DNA from 3 places in the Aerococcus tenax genome. Region 3 is predicted to be linked to each of the others. Evidence: predicted binding sites of a transcription regulator. Region 3 holds the regulator's gene; each other region holds the start of a gene.
What was found. Region 3 encodes Rex, which represses fermentation and respiration genes when NADH is low (regulators of the CRP and FNR family bind a similar motif). Its sites were predicted from a motif close to TTGTGAANTANTTCACAA; they were not measured.
Positions count from the first base shown of each region.

Region 1: the regulator Rex is predicted to act here: its motif matches at 1,885-1,902, upstream of DBT50_RS05925 (FAD-binding protein).
Region 2: the regulator Rex is predicted to act here: its motif matches at 2,704-2,721, upstream of pdhA (pyruvate dehydrogenase (acetyl-transferring) E1 component subunit alpha).

Region 1 covers NZ_CP127382.2:1,258,042-1,262,330, reverse strand. The annotation lists gene DBT50_RS05935 (hypothetical protein) at 1-809, shown strand, start outside; gene DBT50_RS05930 (sensor histidine kinase) at 902-1,819, shown strand; gene DBT50_RS05925 (FAD-binding protein) at 1,982-3,796, shown strand; gene DBT50_RS05920 (LCP family glycopolymer transferase) at 4,070-4,289, shown strand, end outside.
Region 2 covers NZ_CP127382.2:468,481-472,769, reverse strand. The annotation lists gene DBT50_RS02150 (dihydrolipoyllysine-residue acetyltransferase) at 1-406, opposite strand, end outside; gene DBT50_RS02145 (alpha-ketoacid dehydrogenase subunit beta) at 459-1,445, opposite strand; gene pdhA (pyruvate dehydrogenase (acetyl-transferring) E1 component subunit alpha) at 1,448-2,551, opposite strand; gene def (peptide deformylase) at 2,993-3,571, shown strand; gene coaBC (bifunctional phosphopantothenoylcysteine decarboxylase/phosphopantothenate--cysteine ligase CoaBC) at 3,641-4,289, opposite strand, start outside.
Region 3 covers NZ_CP127382.2:224,300-228,588, forward strand. The annotation lists gene DBT50_RS01075 (ABC-F family ATP-binding cassette domain-containing protein) at 1-985, opposite strand, end outside; gene DBT50_RS01080 (redox-sensing transcriptional repressor Rex) at 1,219-1,863, shown strand; gene DBT50_RS01085 (co-chaperone GroES) at 2,377-2,646, shown strand; gene groL (chaperonin GroEL) at 2,727-4,289, shown strand, end outside.

The sequences.
Region 1 (4,289 bases), 1.0 Mb from region 3:
GGGGCATTGGCTACCATGTCACCCAACGCTACGGTTACGGTCAAGACTACCAAGTCTATAAGCAAAAGCAAGACCAAGAACAAGCAAACTATGAGAAGAAAGCCACCAAGCCAGCTGATGAGCAGGCGGGTATTGAATTTGAACCCGCGCCCAGTCCGACCTTGGATGAAGAGGCTTACCAAGTTTTACACCAGGAAGCCTATGCTAATTTTAAAGTGGATCGCGCCGCTTGGTCCTTCATGATGAACATGGCTAAATTTTCCTGGATATTCTTTGTCCTCTTCTTGGGCATAGACTTCTCTTCGGGCTACTTGAAGAACCTTCTTCCCCTAGAAAATGCGCGCAGGTGCTGGCTTTTAGCCAAATTTGCTGTAGCTCTCGCTTATGGAGCACTCTTCTTATTATTGGGATTGGTCTTCGGAACCATCGCACATTACCTCTCTGGCCAAGCCTTTACTGACTTAAACTTTTTAGCTTTAGGCAAGCACTTTATCCTAGTCGAATGTCTCTTGGTGACGATTATGGCAATCTGCTCCTTAATTACACTCCTGAGTCAGAGTCGGACGGTGAGCGTCTTAATTGGAGCTTTAGTATCTGTGGGGATGCTGTCGTCTTTAATCTCTTTTATTGGAGAATGGTTCCAGCTCCCCTTAGCCAAGTGGCTCTTCTTTATCCGCTATGAAGCGATTGATTTTGCCCAAAGCGGGCAGTTCTTAGAACTCCTTCTCTTGGCCCTTAGTCAGATTATCCTGGTCACTTTATTTAACTATCAGCGAATTCACAAAATGGATTTTCACTTTGACCATTAGATAATTTTATACAGGCTCTGGTTTTGCTAAATTTTCCTAGCAAGGCTAGAGATTTTTGCTTATACTGGGTAAAAAATGGAAGGGGTGAGCTGGTGCTTTATTTAATCGTCGCCTTTGTCATCATTATGATCCTCTTGATAATCCTCTATCTTAGTCAAAAGGAAGTTGCTTATCTCAGCCGACAGTTAGATAAGATTAATAAACGCAAGACGAATCAACTCATCAGGCAACGACTTTATTCCCCCGCCTTTGACCGCCTGACAAAAAGTATTAATGCCAGTCTGACTAAGGAACGAGATCTGCGCCTGGCCTTAGAAAAGAAAGACCGCCTGCAACAAGAGCTTTTGTTGAATCTCTCACACGATATCCGCACACCACTGACTTCCATTAAAGGTTATCTCCAACTCTTGGGGGAATCCAATTCAGAAGTAGAACGCAAGCATTATCTGAATAATTTATCCCAACGTTTAGACCGCTTAACCCTGTTACTGGATCAGCTCTTTACCTATATGACAATTGAAGACGATGATTACCCCTTAGCGCTAGAGAAAATTGATTTAAAGGAAAACCTGGTCAACCATTTTCTAGCCTACTACAATAGTTTCCAAGCGCAGGAAATGGATTTAGATTTTTCCTTACCTGATCGGATTCTCTATATTCAGGGAGACACTCATCTCTTGCAACGGATGTTTGAGAATTTAATCAAAAATGTCCTCGTTCACGGGGATAAAAAAGTTGAGATCAGCTTGGATGATAGAGGCTTCTTGGTGATTAAAAATGACTTAGCCCATTCGATCTCACGCCCACTGGACGATCTTTTCCAACGCTTTCAGCAAGGCCAGGACTATCGTCAGTCTGGAGGTTCAGGCCTAGGTCTTAATATTGTTCAATCCGCTGCCAAGAAGATGGGGATAAAGATGGCAGGGGATATTCAAAATGAACAATTCATGATAAGTTTAGATTTTTCTGAGATTCTGCTTAAAGAAGAAAGTGAAAGTGACGGGAGCTAGCCTTCGTCACTTTTTTAATATATGTGCTTAAAAGTCTTTTTATAAGAATAAGATCTAGCATAATTCTGTTATTTTATTCACAAGAATAGTATACTTAGAATATAAATGTAAGCGTATTCTTACACTGATCAATGAATAAGTGACAAAGGAAGGGGATCGAAAATGTTAGTGAATGAACAAACGACCTATGCAGCGGAATATGATGTGATCGTCCTTGGCTTTGGTGGAGCGGGTGCAACAGCGGCGCGTTTTGCTAGTGATGCGGGGGCCAAGGTGCTTTTAGTCGATTCAGCTCCTAATGGCCATGAAGGGGGTAACACCCGCTATTGTGCCCAGTTGATTGGTGCAGCTGATAATAAGGAAGCCATGCACAAATATTATGATGCACTGATGGCGGCTATGGATTTAGACGAAGAAGTCAAGTCAACCTATATTGATGGTTTGGTCAATATGGAAGACTATGTTCGTGACTATTTAGAAGTCGAACCTTACAGTATCAAAGATCATTTTGATAAGTTCCCGCTTGAATCAGCGGTTTATGAATATCCCGAATTTGATGGCGTGGAAACTTATAACTTCCTTACCGTCCATGAGGGTATTTTTGACGCTGCCTTGTGGAAAGTTTTGCGGCAAAAGGTTATCGATCGAGCAGACTCCATCGATGTCTGGTTCGAATCACCCGCTAAACATCTCCTCCAAGATCCTGATACTGGAGCAATTCTTGGGGTACAAATCGAACGCCAAGGGCAAACCGTTAATATTGCAGCCAACAATGGGGTTGTTTTAGCCCTTGGTGGTTTTGAAAATAATCCGCAAATGATTAAAGACTACCTCAACGAAAGTCGTCTGGCTCCCCTAGGTGGCCTGTATAACCAAGGTCATGGGGTAACTATGGCACTTGAAGTTGGGGCTGATCTCTGGCATATGGCGAACTATGAATCCTTGGGCATGTACCACGGCACTGCCTTTGATGTCCCCGCGGGAGAAAGGGCTACTCTACACGCCTTTGGCACCCAACCTTTAACCCACGGCAGTATCCTAGTTATTGGTGACGACGGAACGCGTTATTTCAAGGAAGATGAAGCTAACCGCCATGGGCATATTTATAATCATGGCATTTGGCGGGTCCCACAAGGACAAGCAAGGCCTTATATTATCTTTGACCATAAGAAGTATGAAGAACTCACCCAAGCGGATGGTCTTTTTGTCGACTATGCCAAAGCAGCTCTTAAAGCCGATAGCCTAGCTGAATTAGCCCAAGAACTTGAACTTGATAGTGAAGCCCTGGAAGCTACGGTTGCGGACTTCAATCATTTTGCTCAAACGGGCAAGGACTATGCCTATGGTCGGTCAGCGGATGCTATGACGGCTTTTGATGCGGAAGGTCCTTATTACGCTATTCCGATCGTACAAACTATGTTAAATACCCAAGGGGGACCGCGACGGAACGCTAAAGCGGAAATTTTAGATAGTCATGGACAAGTCATTCCTAACCTTTACGGTGCTGGTGAACTCGGTGGGATTACTCCGGGCATGTACCAAGGAGGAATGAATATCGCTGAATGTCTGATCTTTGGGAAGATTGCAGGTGAAAACGCCGCTCAAGCAAAAGACCAACCAAGATCTGAATTAAAAGGGACGGGAGAAACGCAGAGCGCTAATCTCCAAAGCGACTTAGATAAAGAAGCTGCCACTAAAGACCTCCAATTAAAAGATAACCAATACCTGGGGACTAGTCATTCAGGGATGGGAGATGAACTGAATGTGCTGGTGACTCTTGAAGAGGATAAGTTAAGAGAAATCACCGTCTTAAACCACAATGAAAGTGAACAACAAGGTCACGAGGTCTTTTCAGAACTGCCCCAAGCCATGATTGCCGCTAATTCGACTGATGTTGATGCGATTTCTGGTGCTACCTTAAGTTCCAACGCCCTTAAAGAAGCGGTGGCCGATGCCATTGCTAAGAGCAAAGCGTAAATCATTTAAGAATATTGAGAATTAAATTTATATATACAAGATAAAGGCCTGGTTTGAAACTGGGCCTTTATTTAATTTATTTGTCCAATAAGACTCTTTTATTTGTTTAAATGATAACGTTTTTATAATAATTTCATATGTTATTGCAAAAAAAGTTGTGTTATTATGAAAATTGATGAATAGGCCTATTTTTCAGGCTTATTTGGAATGTTCATATATCGTAATCAGTTAATGAGAATCACTTTAAAGACAACTTTTAAGGAAAGAAAGTATATGACAGATAATTTTGATAATAAAAGAAGATCTCATCGTGACCGGCCGTCTACTCGTGAAGACTATCGGGCCCAAGGTGACAGACCGAAAAGAAGACGGATTTGGCTCTGGGTGTTGGGCATCCTAGTAATTCTTCTTTGCATTGGTGGCTGGATAGCTTTTAAAGCTTACAGCGATGTCAGAGAGACCTCGGAACAAATGTACCAAGCGGCCGATTATA
Region 2 (4,289 bases), 240 kb from region 3:
CTTCGTCGCCTTCACTGACTAGCCATTCAGCGATCTCACCTTCGGCCATTCCTTCACCAACATCTGGTAGGCGGAATTGGTAATATCCGGTGCTTGCGTTAGCTGAAGGAGCTGAGGCTTCTTCACTAGCTGGAGCTCCAGAGGCTGTATTATCACTTTCTGGTAAACCTTCCCCTGAGAAGTCAATCAAAGGTTCCCCAACGATAGCTACGTCACCTTCTTCAACGTATAGTTTTTCAATTTTACCGCTTACAGGTGAAGCGATTTCTTCAACAGATTTATCATTTTGGATTTCAACAAGAACATCTTCTTCTTGGACGGAGTCTCCGACAGCAACGTGCCAGCTAACAACTTCGCCTTCGCTCATGCCTTCACCGACGTCTGGCATATTAAAAGTATATGTCATCTTTTTTCATCATCCCTTCTTAGCTTAAGTGATTCAATAGGATTACTTATTTCTAGAAATTAACTGTGTTCTTAACTGCTTCTTTGATGTCATCAGCATTTGGCAACCAGTCATTTTCTGCTAAACCAAATGGGTAAACTGTATCAGGAGCTGATACGAATTCAATTGGTGATTCTAGAGAAAGAATGAAACGTTGAGAAATTTCAGCGATCACATTGTTACCTGCACCAGCTTCACGTTGAGCTTCTTGTACCATGACAACACGGCCGGTTTTTTCAACAGATTTACCAATGGTTTCATAGTCAACTGGTGAAATCGTCCGTAAGTCAATGACTTCAACAGAAATATTTTCTTTTTCTAATTCTTCCGCAGCCTTAAGCGCTTCACGTACCATGTAACCATAAGCGATCACAGTAACGTCAGAGCCTTCACGAGCCACATTGGCTACACCTAGAGGAATGGTATATTCTTCTTCAGGAACTTCTTCACGGAATGAACGGTATAACTTCATGTGTTCAAGGAATAAGACTGGGTCATTGTCACGAATTGCTGAAGCAAGTAAACCTTTAGCTTCATAAGGACTTGATGGAACAACCACTTTCATCCCTGGGGTTTGGACAAAGAGACCTTCTACTGAGTCCGCGTGCATTTCAGGTGTGTGAACCCCTCCACCAAATGGTGAACGAACGGTAATTGGGAAGTTACGGGTTGCTCCATAACGGAAGCGGTAACGTGACATTTGTCCAGCTAAGGAGTCCATCACTTCAAATACGAAAGCGAAGAATTGGATTTCCATGATAGGACGGAAACCTTGGAGACAAAGTCCGATTGCCATACCACCAATACCTGATTCAGATAGAGGCGTATCACTTACACGGTCTTCACCATATTTATCATATAAACCTTTAGAAGCACGGAACACACCACCGTTTTTACCTACGTCTTCACCGAAAAGTAAAATTTTATCGTCACGAGCCATTTCTTGGTCTAACGTTGCAGTGATGGCTTCTACCATTGTTTTTCCAGTTCTCTTGGCCATCCTTATTCACTCTCCTTCGCTTCATATTTTTCAATTTGTTCTTTAATGTTTTGTCCTGGTTCTTCAAACATGTTCTTCAAGAAGTCGGAAACTTTTTGCTTAGGTGCAGCTTCAGCTTTCTTGATGGCTGCTTGAACTTCTTCTTTAACGCTTTCGACATAGTCGCTTTCAGTTTGTTCGTCCCAGAGGCCTTTTTCTTCTAGATATGCACGGAAACGAATAAGTGGTTCACGACTGGTCCAGCTTTGGATATCTTCATCGGTACGATAAATCTTAGGATCGTCACCGGAAGTGGAGTGAGCGCCGAGGCGGTTGGTAATGGTTTCAATTAAGACTGGTCCGTTACCTGCTGCAGCCCATTCACGTGCTTGTTTAGCTACCGCATAAACTGCTAAGGCATCGTTACCATCCACTTGAACACCTGGCATACCAGCTGCAACGGCTTTTTGTGCTAAGGATTTAGCCGCTGATTGTTTTTGACGTGGGGTGGAAATCGCAAAACCATTGTTTTGAATGAAGAAAACAATTGGTGCTTTATAGCGACCAGCATAGTTCCAAGCTTCATATGAGTCCCCTTGACTTGAACCACCGTCACCAGTGTAGGTGTAGGTGACATTCTTAGAACCATTTAATTTTTGACCAACAGCATTACCCATACCTTGGATAAGTTGGGCCCCAATAATAATTTGTGGAGGCATTGCATGGAAGTCTTCTGGATAATCATTTCCTTCAACGTGTCCACGAGACCAATGGAAGGCCTTATCTACTGGTAATCCCTTAGCCACTAATTGTGGAATATCGCGGTAACCTGGGAATAGCCAGTCATCTTGTTCAAAGGCATAAGAGCTAGCCATTTGTGAAGCTTCTTGTCCATAAGTTGGCGCATAAAAGCCTAAACGTCCTTGGCGAGCAAGTGCCATTGAGCGTTCGTGTAAGGTTCTTGAAAAGACCATCCGTTTCATTATTTCTACAAGTTGGTCGTCAGTTAAATCTGGCATAATGTCAGGGTTAACGACTTTTCCTTCCTCGTCTAGTATACGAACCATTTGGAACTGTTCGTCAATACCAGCAAGTTGTGCTTGATAATCTACTGGTTGTTTTGCCATCTGTACACATTCCTTTCTGTAAAGAAAATATTTTGCCATGCCTTGGCATTGGCTTATTCACCCTTCACTTCACTAATTTATCATGGAAAGGAAGCGAATTCAAACAATTGAGGTCCAAATCCTAACTTTCTATATTAGAACAGTTGCTTTATTTGTGTAAACGTTAACATGCGCGTAGTGATTGATTTCCTAAAAGTCTGGCTAAAGTACTTATATAAAGCCATTTTTAAAAATAATACAGGTGTTTGCAACTGTTATAACACTGTTACAGTTCGGTAAGGAAAGCGCTTACCTTGTGAAGGTTTTATTAATTAAGGGATACATTTATTGTTCTGATTCGATGATTTATGGCCTTAAAAAACGGCGAGATCCTTTTGACTTATTTGCTGTAATTTGAGAAAATGAATTAAAATATAAGATAGTTAATGGAGGATAAGCTGTATGTACTTAATGGATGACATAACCCGTGATGGTAATCCAGTTTTACACCGTGAAGCAGACACCATCACTTTTCCCTTAAATGAAGCGCAAAAACAAGCCGCTCACGATATGATGGAATACCTGTATAATAGTCAAGATGAAGAAAAGGGCCCTGAACTTGGTCTCCGGGCTGGTGTTGGTCTCGCTGCCCCTCAAGTAGGTATCGGCGAAAAGATGATCGCCCTTTTGGTTCCTAATATCGAAGATCCTGATTCCGATGAAGAGATTATTTTAGAAGGGGTTATGGTCAATCCAAAGATCATTAGTCATTCCGTAGAAAAAGTTTGCCTCAGAGAAGGCGAAGGCTGCCTCTCAGTCGATGACGATGTGTCCGGTTATGTGCCCCGCTATGCTCGCATCACTATTACTTACGATGATCTGGAAGGCAATCACTTTAAGAAACGTTTCAAAGGCTATCCTGCCATCGTTTTGCAACATGAAATCGACCACCTTGACGGTCACCTCTACTACGAGCGAATTAATAAAACCGATCCATATTCCTTGGGCGAACACACCTATCTTTTAGGTGATGAGTTTTAATCCTTGACCAAGAAACAAAGGACCTAGCTGATCCAGCCATTAAATTGGCCGGGAGCTAAGTCCTTTTTCTTATGCATTCAATTCTTGGGCAATTTGGGCAAAGATTCCAGCAGCAATCATCATCTTATCGGCTTGAGGCAAGGATCTTGCCCCCTTTTGACTAATGATGGTGACAGCATTATCTTCGCTAGAGAAACCGATGGCTTGTTGACTCACGTCATTAGCCACAATCATATCGATACCCTTGGCGGCTAATTTCTTCTTCGCATAGTCAAGCACATGGTTAGTTTCCGCTGCAAAGCCAACCAGGAAGGTGCCATCCTGGGAAAGGCTCTTGAGAATATCAGGATTTTCTACCAGGCTAATTTGTAAGTGGTCCTGGTCATTTTCTTTATTCTTCTTGATCTTCTCGGTGCTAGGCGTCTCGACCCGGTAGTCAGAAACAGCCGCTGCCATGATAATGATATCACTGGCCTCGTTCAATTCATGCATGACTTGGTAGAGTTGGCGGGCGTCTTTCACTTGACGGGTCTTAATAGCTGGTAAATGGGGCAAGCCTTGGGCCGTTGGAGTCATCACTAAGGTCACTTCAGCCCCTAAGAGGGCCGCCACATGGGCCAAAGCTAGGCCCATTTTCCCTGAGGAATGGTTACCGATAAAGCGGACAGGGTCGATGGCTTCCTGGGTGCCTCCAGCGGATACCGCGATCTTCTTTTCT
Region 3 (4,289 bases):
GGACCACATTGCCACTGGACTTGTCCGTTAGAAATTGAATGTGGGGACTTTTTTCGTCTTGCTTAGGCTTTTCGATTTTGGGCATCTTTTCGAGTTGCTTACGCCGACTCTGGGCCATCTTGGTGGTCGAAGCCCTAACAAGGTTACGAGCCACATAGTCTTCTAACTTGGCGATTTTCTTTTGCTGTTTATCATAGGCCTTTTGCCAGCTTTCTAGGCGAACAGCCTTTTCTTTGAGGTAAAAGGAATAATTCCCCTTATAATATTCCATACTGTGTCCGGTCATTTCATAGGTTTCATTGGTGACATGGTCTAAGAAATAACGGTCGTGACTGACGATCAAAAGGGCTCCAGGATAGGAAGGTAGGTAATCTTCTAGCCAGGTTAGGGTTTCAATGTCTAAGTGGTTGGTGGGTTCGTCGAGGATGAGAATATCGCGCTTTTCAAGGAGGACCTTGGCCAGGGCTAGTCGCGTCCGTTGACCACCAGATAATTGGTTAATGGGTTTGTCGTAATCTGATTCGGGAAATTGAAAGCCGTGGAGGACCATGCGAATCTCGGAATCATAACCGTAAGCATTGCTTTGGTTGACTTCTTCTTGTAATTGGTCATAGCGTTTGAGGGCCTCTTGGTAGCTTGCTTCATCCTGGGCATCGGCCAAGTCTTGAGCGGCTTGCTCGGCATGGTGGATGAGAGCGATAGATTCCTTAAAAACTGACCGCATTTCTTCATAGATCGTCCGTTGACTGTTTTCAATGGCGGCATGTTGGTCCATGTAGGCAATGGTCTTTCCCTTAGCCCGGGTGACTTGCCCTTGGTCAGGCTCTTCGATCCCTGCCAACATTTTGAGTAGGGTTGATTTGCCAGTGCCGTTTCGCCCGACTAGGGCAGTCCGACTATTATCTTGGATGGTCATTTGGACATCTTGGAAAAGAATATCGGAGCCAAAACGTCGCATGAGTTTTGATCCTTGTAATACAATCATTGGATCCTTTCCTCCTAAATCGTTTATTATTGTCTTCACTAGTGTATCATATTTTATCGATAGATATTTTTGACTTTGTGAACTTTCCCTTAGAAAGGGGCGGGATTATTCACAAAGTTTTAAAATTAATGAAAATTAGCCAAAAAGATTTATGTGATTTTTCACAAAGTTCTTTCCATTTTATGATTTAGGTGATAAAATGTATTTGATATCTTGTGAAAAGGAGTGGAAACATGAAGGAAATTCCACGTGCAACGGCTAGGCGGTTACCGCTTTATTACCGTTACTTGCATAATTTTAAGAATATGGGTAAGACACGGATTTCTTCCAGTGAACTCAGTGAGGCGATCAAAGTGGACAGCGCCACTATTCGCCGGGATTTCTCACATTTTGGTGCCCTAGGGAAGCGTGGTTATGGCTATGATGTTGAAGCTCTATTGGACTTCTTTAGTCGCCAACTCTACCAAGACCGCCTCACCACAGTGGCTTTAATCGGGGTCGGTAATTTAGGGAACGCCTTATTAAATTATAACTTTAAACGGACCAATAATATCCGGATTGGGGCGGCCTTTGATATTAATCCTGAGATTGTAGGAACCGTCCATAGTGGGGTACCGGTTTACCCCATGAGTGAATTAAAGGAACGGATTCAAGAAATGGAAATTCTGATTGCTATTATGACCGTTCCGGAAAAGGTCGCCCAAGATACCGTGAGTGAATTAGGAGAAGCCGGTATTCAAGGCATCTTGAACTTTACGCCGGTGGTTTTAGATGTTCCTGAAGATATTCATGTCCAAAACGTCGATTTAGCCAATGAGCTGCAAACTCTGATTTACTATATTGGTAATCGAAATGGCAACAATAAAAAGAAAAATTAGTAGAACTAGCAGAAGTTAGCAGGAACCTGACAGAATGATCAGGTCTAACTTATGCCAGTCGCTTAGTAAAGCCCTCTTCAAGTGAGGGCTTTTTTCTTGTCATTAATAGTAAAAATCAAGAGTCTGGGACAAAAGTCCCAGACTCTTTTCAAAATACGAACTATCTAATCAAAACGTGTTCCCAAAGTCAGCCCTGACGTCCACTTCACAAACTATGTGCGATAGGCTTGTGCCTATCTTCCATAGTTTGTTCCAGTGGTTCAGGGCTCTTTTGACTTTTGTCACACTCTCATCTCAATTTCCTAACTTTACGGGCATATACTTTTTAAATGATAATTTATACTTTTAAAGTGATAAAAAGAAAAAAGGTCAAAAAAAGTCAACGAATTACTTGATTTATATCTGGAAATGTTTTACTATAAATATTGTAAGTTAGCAGTCGGAGATGATGAGTGCTAACAAATCATTAAAAGTGTTATTAATTAGTATGTTAAATTTGGAGGGATATTTTAAATGTTAAAGCCGTTAAATGAACGTGTGATTATTCAAGTCCAAGAAGAGGAAGAAAAAACTGCTTCTGGCATCGTTTTACCATCTGCTGCTAAAGAAAAACCTCAAGTAGGTCAAGTGGTAGCCGTTGCTGATGCTACTGATGACTACACCCCTCAAGTTAAAGTGGGCGACCAAGTTATTTTTGAAAAATATGCAGTAAGCGAAATCCGCTATGAAGGGGAAGATTACCTCATCATTAAAGAAAAAGATTTAACTGCTGTAGTTGAATAATCATTGACTGAACTTCGACAACCAACAAAAAAACATTGAATTCTCGATCATGCTTAGATTTAGAATAGGAGATAGATAGAATGGCCAAAGATATTAAATATTCAAGTGATGCAAGACAATCTTTAGTAGAAGGTATTGATAAATTAGCTAATACCGTGAAAGTGACCTTAGGACCTAAGGGACGTAACGTTGTCCTAGAACGTAGCTATGGGTCTCCATTAATCACCAATGATGGGGTGACCATTGCTAAAGACGTTGAATTAGAAGATCACTTTGAAAATATGGGAGCTAAATTAGTTTCTGAAGTCGCTTCTAAGACCAATGATGTTGCTGGTGACGGGACAACTACCGCTACCATCCTAACTCAAGCTCTCGTCCATGAAGGCTTTAAGAACGTGACAGCAGGGGCAAATCCTGTGGGCATTCGTCGTGGGATGGATCAAGCTATCCGCAAGGCAGTAGAAGCTTTGAAAGAAATTTCTGTTCCAGTGAATGCTAAAGAATCTATTGCTAACGTTGCGGCAATTTCTTCCGGCGACCAAGAAGTAGGTCAATTAATTGCAGACGCTATGGAAAAAGTAGGCCAAGATGGTGTCATTACCATTGAAGAATCACAATCCATGGACACTGCCTTAGACGTTGTTGAAGGGATGCAATTTGACCGCGGTTACTTATCCCAATACTTTGTAACCGACAACGATAAGATGGAAGCTGTTCTCGATGATCCTTACATCCTTCTCACTGATAAGAAGATTTCTAATATCCAAGATATCCTTCCATTATTAGAACAAATCGTACAACAAGGTAAATCCTTATTATTAGTGGCTGACGATGTTGAAGGTGAAGCACTTCCTACTTTAGTCTTGAACAAGATTCGTGGGACATTCAATGTCGTTGCTGTGAAAGCGCCTGGCTTCGGTGACCGTCGTAAAGAACAATTAGAAGACTTAGCTGTTCTTACCGGTGGGACAGTTATTACTGAAGACTTAGGTCTTGAATTGAAAGACACCAGCATTGATCAATTAGGTCAAGCTGCCCGCGTAACCATTACTAAAGACGATACCACCATTGTTGAAGGTAAGGGTAACAAGGAACAATTGGAACAACGTGTGGCTCATATCAGAAAACAAATTGAAGAAACTACTTCTGACTATGACCGTGAAAAATTACAAGAACGTCTTGCTAAATTAGCTGGCGGGGTTGCCGTTGTTCGCGTGGGTGCAGCGACCGAATCTGAACAAAAAGAACGTAAATTACGTATCGAAGACGCTTTAAACGCTACTCGTGCTGCGGTTGAAGAAGGTATCGTAGCTGGTGGTGGTACTGCCTTCATGAATATCCAAGACAAGGTGAAAGAAGTCGTTGACTCCTTAGAAGGTGACGAACAAACTGGTGCAGACATCGTGGTCCGTGCCCTCGAAACCCCACTACGCCAAATCGCTGAAAATGCTGGTCTAGAAGGTTCTGTCATTGTAGAACACATTCACGATAAAGACCAAGGCGTTGGTTACAACGCTGCTAGTGGTGAATGGGTAGACATGATTTCTGATGGTGTGGTTGACCCAACCAAGGTGTCACGTTCTGCTTTACAAAATGCAGGCTCAGTAGCTGGTTTGATTTTAACTACTGAAGCAGTTGTTGCT